One region of the Solibacillus ferritrahens genome, then DNA from elsewhere that is predicted to be linked to it. Evidence: riboswitches for the same ligand, from Rfam matches in the RefSeq annotation. Region 1 holds a riboswitch; each other region holds the start of a gene.
What was found. A riboswitch is a leader RNA that binds a small molecule or an ion and turns the genes downstream of it on or off. The one in region 1 is predicted to bind preQ1.
Positions count from the first base shown of each region.

Region 2: another riboswitch for preQ1. It lies ahead of SNE38_RS05680 (QueT transporter family protein); the one in region 1 lies ahead of queF (preQ(1) synthase).
Region 3: another riboswitch for preQ1. It lies ahead of queD (6-carboxytetrahydropterin synthase QueD); the one in region 1 lies ahead of queF (preQ(1) synthase).

Region 1 is NZ_JAXCLE010000016.1:66,515-70,807, forward strand. Features, by position in the region: gene SNE38_RS14930 (MFS transporter) at 1-783, opposite strand, end outside; purine riboswitch at 846-945, opposite strand; gene SNE38_RS14935 (trimeric intracellular cation channel family protein) at 1,076-1,690, opposite strand; gene SNE38_RS14940 (DUF2294 domain-containing protein) at 1,959-2,303, shown strand; PreQ1 riboswitch class I at 2,390-2,436, shown strand; gene queF (preQ(1) synthase) at 2,562-3,062, shown strand; gene queC (7-cyano-7-deazaguanine synthase QueC) at 3,175-3,843, shown strand; gene SNE38_RS14955 (VUT family protein) at 3,843-4,293, shown strand, end outside.
Region 2 is NZ_JAXCLE010000004.1:77,059-81,351, forward strand. Features, by position in the region: gene trpD (anthranilate phosphoribosyltransferase) at 1-227, opposite strand, end outside; gene SNE38_RS05675 (metal ABC transporter ATP-binding protein) at 234-1,217, opposite strand; T-box leader at 1,278-1,485, opposite strand; gene SNE38_RS05680 (QueT transporter family protein) at 1,657-2,142, opposite strand; PreQ1 riboswitch class I at 2,149-2,193, opposite strand; gene SNE38_RS05685 (ABC transporter substrate-binding protein) at 2,485-3,501, shown strand; gene SNE38_RS05690 (ABC transporter permease) at 3,710-4,293, shown strand, end outside.
Region 3 is NZ_JAXCLE010000008.1:99,614-103,906, reverse strand. Features, by position in the region: gene SNE38_RS09920 (S8 family serine peptidase) at 1-1,636, opposite strand, end outside; PreQ1 riboswitch class I at 2,205-2,251, shown strand; gene queD (6-carboxytetrahydropterin synthase QueD) at 2,377-2,850, shown strand; gene queE (7-carboxy-7-deazaguanine synthase QueE) at 2,843-3,571, shown strand; gene SNE38_RS09905 (hypothetical protein) at 3,703-4,287, opposite strand.

The sequences.
Region 1 (4,293 bases):
CTTATCTGAAAGTGTGCCTCCAAATGCGCCACCACTCACTGCAGCAATCCCGAATAATAGATAACAAAGACTGATCCAGCTTGAACTCAGATTAAGCTCTGTTTCCAAAAATGGAGTGAAGTACGCATATATTGTATAATGTCCTGCCAGCATAAACATCGTGGCAAGATGGGCCGTACCAATTTTGGAGCTGGTAACTGCCTTTAATTGTTGTGAAAGTGGAACGGCCATTTCACCAGGAATGCGCTCTAAATAAATAGAAATCAGGATAAAAGAGCCTATCGATAATATGGCAATCCCTAGGAAAATAACACGCCAACCGAAATAATCGGAAATTAAAATTCCAAGTGGTACACCTAATACAAGCGACGAACTAATACCCATATAAATAAGACCTAGCGCCTTTGCTCGATGTGTCGGTGCAACAACTTTTGCAGCGATTATTAAAGAGAGCACAGTGATCAGTGATGTACTCATGGCACTTAAAACACGGGCAAACATCATAAAGGTGAAGTCCGTACTGAAATAAGTCATGATATTACTGATGAAAAATATAAACAACGAAATAAGGTATAACTTTTTCCGTTCGACCTTACTCGTTAAAACTAATAGCACTGGACCGGCAATCGCATAAATAAGGGCAAATACCGTAATTAGCTGCCCGGCCGAGCTTATTGAAATATTCAAATCCGTTGCAATAATTGGAAGAATACCGCCAACGATTAATTCAACCAAACCTACAGCAACAGTTGATAATGCGAGTATAATAACTTTGAAATTCATAATCTGCTATACATCCTTTCTGATGAAAAATTTAGAAAATAAAAAAATCCTGATTACAAAAAATGAGATTAATCATTTTCTGTAATCAGGATTTTAAGGTTCCTGGTAGAGACCCTCAAGCCGTATCCTTGAGGTTATACAGTACTATATTACTATATTGTTGTGTAATAAAACGAGCACTTGAATAGTTTACTAGCTTTCATTTGATTTATCAAGTTTTTTAATTTTGATTTAACAGGGAGGGAAATAAATAAGTTTGTAACGTTTATTTCACGCTCCGCTATAAGTAAAGCTATATTTTCCTATTTTCTTCATAATGACACGGCAGAGGAAGTCTCCAATTGTAGTGAATTGCTGACAAACGTATTGCAACTACAACCAGAACGATTAGTGTGAGTGCGAGAGGGGAGCTCAAGCCAAGCCAAATAGAGATGGCACATAAAATAGTTAATATCGCATGAATTTCTTCCTTCAATGCAAGCGGTTTTCTACCAGCAATCACATCCCGCATTACCCCGCCGCCTACTCCTGTAAATAGGGCGGCCAAAATCATCACATCTAAATCATTGGAATAAACTTCACTTGCTAGCATGGCACCTTGAAGGGCAAAAGAAGCAAGACCAATTGAATCGAAAAACATTCCCCATCTTCTCCAATGGTCAGTCCATTTTAGTGGAATTAACACGATGATGATTAATGTTATGAACACTGTTAAAATAGTGGATTGCTCCCACAGTTCAGTAGCAGGAATCCCTATAATTACATTTCGAATCAGCCCTCCTCCAAAAGCTGTAATAAAACCTAAAGCAAATACACCTATAAATGAAAATCTCGCTTCAAGAGCGACAAATGCTCCCGTTGCTGCATATGAAATAATCCCGATAAAATGAAGAACAACCCATGACATCCTTTTATAACCCCCTTTAAAATACAAAAAACTCCACCACAAGACGTCTTTTAAAAAGACCTTGTAGTGGAGTAATAAATTAGCAATACCTACTAACGAATCAATCCATTTTATAAAATGTAAATAGCACCCCAACAAATAATTATTGGAATTCCATTTATTTCTTTTATTATACTATTTTGTTTTAAAAGAACAAGTTGGAGAGAGAAGGGTTTATTTTTTTTAAAGTTATATTGTATAGTTTGAATAAACTAGGGGGTGTGTACAAATGGGGAAGAAGGAAACCATTTTTAATGAAATCGTACGAAAAGTACGTAAAGAGCTATATGGAAAAGGACCGGATAGAATTTATACGCATTTCGTGGAGAATATGGCTGTCACAACGATGTACGGCATTCTGACACCTACTGAAAAATTTATTATTCAATCAGAAGAAGGAAAAAAGGTTATCCACAATGCGAGAACCCAAATGATTCAGGAAATTTATAAGCAACAGGTTCCTGAAGGATTGGAGGAGCTCGTCGAATCAAAGCTGCTTCATTTATTTTCGGATATAAAGGTGGAAGAGGATATGGCTGTATCGGTATTTATATTTGAAAAGTCAATTGTGTAGGGGTATAGGTACCATATTTTCAATTATTTCTTTACAATGGACTTTATTTCTAATAGAATGAGAAAAGATTAAAATACCTGAGTTGTTCAGGAGAGGTTCATAGCTGATACCCTCTATAAAAAACTATGGATACATGCATATTATGCCATGTCCATATCGGATGTGGCTTTTTTTATTGCATCCGATAGTTTTTTATTGATGATGATACGCTTAACCCCTCCTTGGAATACTTTGGTATGAACGAAGGAGGGGTTTTTCATGTCTAGTAGACACGAAAAAGATGGTTTAGAGGATTTAACGTTATTAGGAAATCAAAATGTGAAATATGCTTTTGAATATGCACCAGAAGTGTTGGAGTCTGTTGATAATATGCATGTTGGCCGCGATTATTTTGTGAAATTCAATTGTCCAGAGTTTACGAGTCTTTGTCCGATTACACAGCAGCCGGACTTTGCGACGATGTATATTTCGTATATTCCGGATCAGAAAATCGTGGAGAGTAAGTCGTTAAAATTATATTTATTTAGTTTCCGTAATCATGGCGATTTCCATGAAGACTGCGTGAATATTATTATGAATGATTTAATCAAGCTGTTAGACCCGCGCTACATAGAAGTATGGGGTAAATTTACGCCGCGGGGAGGCATTTCAATTGATCCTTGGTGCAATTACGGTCGTCCTGGCACAAAATATGAGGAAATTGCCAACTACCGTTTAATGAACCATGATTTATATCCAGAAAAAATCGACAACCGTTAAAAATTAAATATACCTTGCAGGTGAAAGAGGTTATTAGCGACCCTCTATAAAAAACTAAGATTAAACAGCACATAATCTTAGTGCTGTTTTTTCGTTTAAAAGGAGCAAAAAGATGAAGGACGAAAAAGCACTCGTCGTATTTAGCGGCGGACAGGATAGTACAACATGTCTGTTTTGGGCATTAAAAAATTTTAAAGCAGTGGAAGTTGTTACATTTGATTACGGACAACGGCATGCATTGGAAATTGAATGCGCTAAAAAGATTGCCGAAGAACAGAATGTACGACACCATATTTTAAATATGGAGCTACTGAATCAGCTTGCACCAAATGCCTTAACACGTGATGATATACCAGTGGAAGAAGGGGAAAAGGGTGGATTGCCATCAACCTTTGTACCGGGACGAAATTTACTGTTTCTATCGTTTGCGGGTGTGTTGGCAAGCCAAATCGGCGCAAAGCATATTGTCACAGGTGTATGCGAAACGGATTTTAGCGGTTATCCGGACTGTCGCGATATATTTATAAAATCGTTGAATGTGACACTGAATTTATCAATGGATAGCCCCTTTGTAATTCATACACCGCTCATGTGGATTGATAAAGCTGAAACATGGGCATTAGCCGATGAGCTTGGCGCATTTGAGTATGTTAGAGAGAAAACACTGACTTGTTATAACGGCATTATTGCGGATGGATGCGGGGATTGCCCAGCATGTAAGCTGCGATTACAAGGGATGGAAACGTACTTATACTCGAAGGAAACAGGAGAGGTATTATGATAAGAATTTTATTTTATTTAGTATCTATTGTGACGGCAAACGTTGTAACAGCACGTTTTGCACCGCTTGAATTGGGCATGTTTATTATACCGATGGGTTCATTCTTAATTGGTGCGACATTTATATTCCGTGACTTAGTGCAAAATAAATACGGTCGTAAAAAAACATATGGCTTCATTTTACTGGCATTAGTTTTATCTGCAACTGTATCGTTCTCATTAGGCGATACGTTAATTATTGTAGCTGCATCTGCACTATCTTTTTTAGTGGCAGAAACGGCCGATACAGAAATTTACACACGTCTAAAATTACCGATGGCGTGGCGTGTGTTCTATAGTGGAATTGTCGGAGGTTTTTTGGATTCTATTGTGTTTGTTGTAGTGGGGCTAAGTCCTTTAGGAGCAGGCTTTGTACCTTGGGCAGCGGTACCAGCAGCAATTGTAGGTCAAG
Region 2 (4,293 bases), on a different contig from region 1:
TAAATACCTTCTGGTGCATCGACAGAAACGGCATGTGATTTCATGACAGAAGCGAGCCCGGCAACTTCATGTGCTGTTTCACCTTTGATACTCATCGCTGTTAAAAAGGCAGCTATCTGCTCTTTTGGTGTCTGCTCATTAAAAATGAGTTGTGCAGCCTGTTGCATCTCTTTAAAAACTAAATGTTCTTTTCGCTCGATTTTTTCAATATATGGAAGTAAAGGCATACATACTCATCCTTTCAATAGTGAGTGGAATGGGACATCCTCACTCGTTTCTGTGTGAAGATGTGCAACATTTCCCTGAATCGTTATTGTATTATCGGGTGTCGTAAAATCGACTTGCCCGTTAAAGCCGATATAGCCGATATAGCCTTGTGCCGGCAGAAGCTCCTTTACAATATCAATCGCATGCAACGTTGGGTTCAGTGAGCCTTGTGTTGTTGTGGCCAATTTCTGCACTGAATTTTCCACACTAAATGGCTCTATCGGCAATGCTTTGTTTGTAACTGAAATAGATCCGTCCCGTACTTGCATAAAGTTTACCTGTGATGTTCCAAGTACAGTGCAATCATCAAATTCGACATAATACATATAAGGTGCAGCATAATCAATCCGCATTTTTCGATAAAGCGAAAGGGTATCTCCAGTAAATCGTGCGGCATAATGACCATTTCGCTCTTTTTCGACATCGTTTAAGGTATACGACTTTTCGGCAGGTGTTGTGCTTGTAAACAACTGTTCAATCATTACATCGATATTCGGCTCATCCTGCTCAGCTTCGATATTCGTATGGAAAACAGCAATCTCGTCTGTTAAATGATCAAAAATAACGAGTGTATCGTAAACGTGAAACTGCAGTTCAGGCAATGGTTTTTGCAAGGCATGAATATAGCCAATACCCCCGCCTGTAAACGGATATTCGGTATGCGATGATATGCGCGGCATTACCTGTTTTATTAATTGAATAAGCTCACCATCGTATGTGTACTCTCTATTGGACAGATGTGATTTATCGATAAGCTGCTGTCCAATCCCACTATAGGTTTTTCTTGGATTGACGCCGATGAAGGAATAGCGTCCATCACCTTCATACTTGGACGAGCTTTCCAAAAGAAACTTTCGGTGGCCCTTTAAACGTTGGAAAATGGAAATCGGTGTCAGTAAATCACCGTTCACTTTTTTCATTGATGTACGAAAACGTTGTTGAATTACCATTCGACACACTCCTTTTAATTTTGGGAATAAAAAAAGTCCCCAGCAAAAGAATAAACTTTTGCTGAGGACGATCTGCACCGCGTTGCCACCTCGATTGAAGCTATAAAATAGCCTCCACTTAAACCTGATAACGGTAGGGTACCGTCCGCCAACTAATGCCGGCAGCTTTCATAAGGCCCATTCACATTTACCTTTTGACGTATTTTCACCAACCATACGCTCTCTGCACAAAACGGAAAATGCTACTCTTCTTATTCAACAATTTACTCAACTAAACTCTTCTCAACTGAAACGGTGGTCGCGCTCCCGCAACCTGCTACCGTAATGTAATATTTTGAATATGCTTATTCTAACACTGAAAATAAAAATGTCAAACAATTCTAAAAAAACTTAAACAAAAAACCCACCGGCTAATGACCAGTGGGTGAAACGATATATGTTAGATCAATTTTTTGAAATCAAGTCGTTTATTTAAAGTGTACATGATAGGTGCACCAACAGCTAAAACAACAAACTCCCCAAATGCTACAAATAACCATGTCTCCCAAAACGGAAAGTCCAGTACTAGGTTAAGCTGTGCCGCAATGATAAACATTGTAAACGTAAAGAGTGTCGTATTAATAACTAAACGTGCCCAAATGTTTTTTACAAACTTACAAATGAAAATAAAAATTCCTAGTGTAAGAATAGTATGTCCCACGCCAAAAATCAGGTCAATTGGACCAACCGATGACATAAGAAAATTTGAAAAAAATACACCCAATACAACACCCAGCATAAAACGGGGGTTGAAGGCGATTAGATGATTAAATATTTCGGCAATACGAAACTGTACTTGTCCAAAACTAATCGGGGCAACTAGCATTGTAATTGCAATATATAATGCTGCAATAATTGCACTTGTTGCAAGAAACTTTACTTTCATATTAAATTCCTCCTAGTTTTTTAACGTGGGATGGTTACGAACCACGCAAAGCAACTGCAATCATAGCAATATTAAAAACGAAAGTAAAGAATTATAGAACTAATTTTCCATCATTGTTCAATAAATTGACAAATAATAAAATTTTGAATGAAATAAACGCGATTTAGCAGTTTAAAGCACGAAATTAACATTAGTGCATTTACTAGTATATATATTAATTTCTGAACATTCTAAATCTTATTGACTATCTGAAAATGAAGAGGTAATATAATTTTAATTCACACTTCATCCAAATGAAGTTCGTCGCTTTAAAGTGACAGAGAATAATGGGGGGATAAATAGATGACACGTAAATTAACGAAGCTTTCCTTTTTAGTATTTGGGCTTCTTTTACTATTAGCAGCATGCGGTGGAGAAGAGAAAGATACTGCTATTAATGCTACAGCAAGTGACAGAACAAAAGAGACTGCACAAACTGATGAAGCAAAAACATTTAAAATTGGAACAACGCAAATCGTAGAGCATCCATCATTAGATGCGGCAAAAGAAGGATTCAAAAAGGCGATTGAAGATGCAGGGATTAAAGCAGAGTATGTGGATAAATCAGCTAATGGAGATAACAGTGCAAACATGACAATTGCACAACAATTAGTAAGTGATAATGTAGACTTAATTTTTGCGAACTCGACACCATCTGCACAGGCGGCAAAAGGTGCAACTGCAGATATTCCAATCATTTTCACATCGGTAACAGATGCGGTAGGTGCGGAATTAATCGAATCAATGGCAACTCCAGGGTCAAATGTTACCGGAACAATTGATTTACACCCAGAAACAATGCCGAAAACAATGGCATTCTTAAAAGAACTAGGTGTGAAAAATGTAGGGATGGTGTATAACGCAGGGGAGCAAAATTCTGTAGCCCAAATTTCAACTGCTAAAGAATTAGCAGCAAAAGAAGGTATTACAATTGTAGAAGCATCTGCTTCAACATCAGCGGAAGTAAAACAAGCAACAGAATCATTATTAGGTAAAGTAGAAGCGTATTACATCATTACAGATAACACAGTTGTAAATGCATTAGAATCAGTTATCGATGTGGCAAATGCAAATAAACTACCATTAATTGTTGGTGAGTTGGATTCTGTAGCACGTGGCGGATTGGCAGCATACGGTTTCAATTACTATGATATCGGTTATGAAGCGGGGCAAATGGCAGCTCAAATTTTACTGGAAGGGAAATCTCCTTCCGAAATTCCGGCAGCATATCCAGCGAACTTAAAATTAGTCATTAATAAAGCGACTGCAGAAAATTTAGGGTTGGAAGTTAAACCTGAATGGGAAGCAGAAGTTCAATAATTTGAAAGCTGGTAAACAATAGCCAGGAATAAATATTCGCGCTTGTATCCAAAAGGAAGATCAGCCTAAAGTCATCGTAATGAGGTCAAGGCTGGTTGTCTGAGGGGATCCCAGCGCGAATTAACGTTTAACCTCTTTTTAGTGGTCGCGAGTGTTCTTACGCTCGCCATGGTGTAATGGAAAAAACTATAGTAGGAGATGATTCAGAATGTTTACAGCTTTGTTTGGGTCGGTAGAGCAAGGAATCATCTATGCAATTATGGCACTTGGTGTTTATTTAACGTTCCGGGTGTTGGATTTTCCGGATTTAACGGTTGATGGAAGCTTTGTAACGGGTGCAGGTACTGCAGCAATGATGATTGTACTTGGCTATAATCCTATACTCGCAACATTGGTCGCAACAGTTGCTGGATTTATTGCTGGATGTATGACAGGAATTTTACACACTAAAGGGAAAATTAATCCGCTGCTTGCAGGGATTTTAATGATGATCGCTCTTTATTCCATCAATCTTCGTATTATGGGATTAAGTTCCGATACTGGTGTAACGAGACCAAATATTCCACTATTAAATTCAGAAACAATCTTTTCGACATTCGGTAATTTTTGGTCGGGGCTAGGCATTGATTCAGTAATCTCAAATGCATTAAAGTCAATGGGTCTTGCAACGGTGCCCACGACTTGGGGAATTTTAGCCTTAATGATTGTCGTTACGTTTATTATTAAACTTATCGTTGACTGGTTCTTAAAAACGGAAGTCGGCTTGGCAATCCGTGCAACAGGGGACAATAA
Region 3 (4,293 bases), on a different contig from region 1:
TTACTTTTCCAGTTCCGCCTGCTAATGCAGCACGGATTGCATTACCATCTGTTACTGACATATCAAAAGTTGGTAGGAATTCGAATGAATCACCAAGGAAAGTTCCTGAGATGTCCGGTGCATTCGATCCACCGGCAAAGTTATGAATAATTGTTGCAATTGCACCATTGGCCTTTGCATTTGCAATTTTATCAACGAATGCAATATTGCCACGAGATATTAATGCTACTTTACCAGCTACATCAATTCCTTCAAAATCTTTTACTTCTCCGTTTCCAGGAATCGCAACTAGGTCGAATTCACCTTGAAGCTGTGTTGCTAAATCTTTACCAAAAGTTGTTCCCATTAATGGAAGCTGTTTTGTTAAGTTGTAATCACCAATTGTAATATTAACTTCTCCGTTATACATTGTTTCTGGATTTGTTGTGTTACCAACAGCAATCCCTAGACGAGCAGTTGCTGGTGTTCCCATTGTTCCACGATTTGGACCAGAGTTACCTGTTGCAATGACTCCGATTGTTCCCGCTATCATTGCGTTGTTAATTGCAAATGAACCAGCATCCGTTTCAGAGTTAGCTCCGCCGCCAAGTGAAAGATTGATAATATCCATTTCTTCTAAAACGGCAGTTTCGATAGCTTTAACAATACCTGATGTAGCGCCACTACCATATGCTCCAAGAACTCGATAAGCATAAAGGTCTATTTTTGGAGCAATTCCTTTGATGCCAAATTCGTTAGCTCCGATTGCTGCAATTGTCCCAGCAACATGTGTACCGTGAGAAGTATAGAACGAGCTACCATTTGCATTAAATTCAGGTGTCCCAGCTGGGCGCTCTGAAGGTAATGTTTCCGATGCATCGTCATCTGCACGAGGCTTATTGTAAGTTGATGAGTGGGGAATAAAGTTTTTACCACCTTTATAAATTCCGGCAAATTCCGGGTGATCTGCATCAATACCTGTATCTAGTACTGCTACTTTAACTCCTTGTCCTTCAATACCTTCGTTCCATAGCTGTTCGATGCCAAGGAAGGAATTACTTGTATTCATATAAGCCTCTAATGTTTCTTCTTTAATAAGCTCCGATGATTTCATGTTTTGATCTTCTGATGCATAAACCGTTGCATCAGGCTCAATTAGTGTGATTCCGTCTACTGAAAGCAGTTTCGGAAGATCATTTGCTTTAATAGTTGCTGCGAAACCGTTTAAAACTGTATCAAACGTATACCCTTGAGTCATCTGTACTTTTTTAATAGCTAACTCTTTTTTTACTTTTGCTTGCTGAGCTTTTACATTTGAACGAACTTCATTTGCTCTAGCATTGGAGAATTTTTTGCCTTTAACTTGGCTCATCCCTTGCTCTAGTGCAACAGGCTTTTCAGATAAATGAACAATGACTGCAATATCCTGATTGCCAGATACACTTTGTAAGCTTTCGTGAAGAGTTGGACCATCCTTAGACAAGCTTAGCTGTTCAGCAATAGCCGCCTTTAGTTGAATCATACTTTCACTTTGACTATTCTGCTTGAATGATTTCAGTTCTTCAGCATTTGCACTCGAGAATGGCATCAATAAAGACAGCACCATAACGATAGCTAGAATACTACTAAAGAACTTCGTAAATTTAAAATTATTCAAATCTCATTTCCCCTTCACTCTTAATTGTCATACTTTTCAGTCTAGTATGATATTCCCAATTTATCACAAGGGAATCAATTCGAATATTGAAAATTTTAAATATTTTAAAATATTGATAATTAGTATCATTTCTTCAAAAATATGTTAAATCTATCTGCCTAGGAATTTAATAAAAAAGTAGAACTTTATGCATTAAAATTAGAATGTCTTCACCCGAGTAAAGTGAGGGGTAATTGTATTAAAGTCATATGATTTTATTAAAATTTTTTTAAAATAGTAATATTAAGATTGAAAAAGTATAGCTTTTACCATATAGTCTCGGCTATCTTTTTTAATATATTAACTTTTCATCTGGGTTTTACAATAAGTATCAACAAAAAAATTGCTTTGTTTTCCCATAGGTTTCTTTTGAAGGGAATAACAGAAAGATAAGCTAATACCTTAAGTACGATAAATTATTAGAAAGTATGGAGTAAAAATGACATTGGGTATTTTTAGTGAAATAATAAATTTGAAATTTTCTAATACTTTGTATATTATATTCTTATAAAAGAATACCCGGAATTGAACGGGAGAGGTTCATAGCTTATACCCTCTATAAAAAACTATGGATACATGACAACTTGCCATGTCCATAAAGGACGTGGCTTTTTTTTATTTATACATATGTTTTAATAGGATGAATGACAAGGCCTCTCTTGAAAGTTGTCGGGAAAATTTTCAGGGAGGAATCTTATTAAATGTCTAACTTTAGAATTGTTGAGAAACTACAAAAAGTCGATGAAGATATTCAAAGAAATCAATTAAAGTATCATTCAAAACGTGTTCTCATCAGTAAAGAATTTACCTTTGATGCGGCTCATCATTTACATAACTATGAGGGCAAATGTAAAAACCTACATGGTCATACATATCGTGCAGTCTTAGGGTTAAGTGGTTATCCAGATGAACGTGGTCTCGTGCTTGATTTTGGTGACATCAAGGAGATTTGGAAACAAAAAATAGAGGTATATTTAGATCATCACTATTTAAACGAGACTCTACCACCGATGAACACGACGGCAGAAAATATTGTTGTCTGGATCTTTGAAAAAATGAATGAAGCCTTGCTTGATGAACAAACATTTAATGGGGCACGAGTAGAATTTATTAAGTTATATGAAACTCCTACAAGCTATGCTGAAGCGAGAAGGGAGTGGATGGAATTTGAATAAAGTTCCTGTTATAGAGATTTTTGGTCCGACGATTCAAGGGGAAGGAATGGTAGTAGGTCAGAAGACAATGTTTGTACGCACAGCTGGGTGTGATTATTCTTGTTCCTGGTGTGACTCATCATTTACATGGGATGGTAGTGGCAAACATCTTATCGTACAAATGACAGCAGAAGAGATTTGGTCAGAGTTAAAACGCCTTGGAGGCAACAGCTTTTCATTCGTCACAATTTCAGGGGGAAATCCAGCCCTTCTTCGTAATCTGGAATCGGTTGTTAGAGTTTTAAAAGAGAATCATATAAAGATTGGCGTGGAGACCCAGGGAAGCAAGTGGCAAGACTGGTTGTATCAAATTGATGAATTAACCATTTCACCTAAGCCCCCAAGTTCTGGCATGACGACCGACTTTTCTATGCTCTCATATATTTTTGAGAAACTTAGAGAGAGAAACAACAATCAGCATATTTCTCTCAAAATTGTGGTCTTTAATCAAGAGGATTATGCTTATGCAAAACAAGTACATCTTCAATTTCCGAGTATCAATTTTTATCTTCAGGTTGGAAATGATGATATTAATTCAAAGGATAATTCTGAATTGGTTAAGCGTTTATTGGAAAATTATCAAAGGTTAATCCATAAAGTTATGATGGATACAGAATTAAAAAATGTGAAGGTATTACCGCAACTGCATACCCTAATCTGGGGAAATAAAAGAGGCGTATAGAATTAAAAGAAAAAAAGAGCTTGGTTAATGCGGTGCTGCACCCACCAAGCTATTTTTCCTATAGATTATTTAAAATTTATAACAAACGGCCTGCATGGACCTAGTTTATATAACATCTATTATTAGTTTAGTTATGGTTTTTCTTCTTTATGTTGTTTTTTAATTTCCTCAGATTCCTTCATGTACTCTTGATATTCTTTCTCCACATCTGAAGTCGCTGGGAGGAAGGGCTCTTTAGCTGAATCAATACGTTTCCCATACCGAATCATTTGATAAATAATCATTCCATTATTGGGCTTTCCGTTGAACGTAATCATTGGGACTGCATCGAATAGTACATAATAAAAAGCATAAAAAACAAACCGATCCCAAAATGTTTTGTATTCTTCAGCCCATCCATTGGCGATTAAAAAATTGATTGTAAGACCAAAGAAGAGATTGATTAAAATAGGCCCTGAATACATACAAATATAGGCAAACTTATTTTCATATTTTAACTCATCATACGAAAACCAGCTATACACATGATAGTATTTACGAATATCGACCATCCCAAGTTTAATAATTCTTGGTCCAGACCCGATTGTTATTCTTGGCTCGCGTACACCAAATAGCCAACTTATAATTATATAGCCCATTTCCCGAAGAAATACAACAGCAGGTAATATAATAAACGCAGAAATAATCAGTGAAATGAGGTCAGATATTCCAAACATAATTTA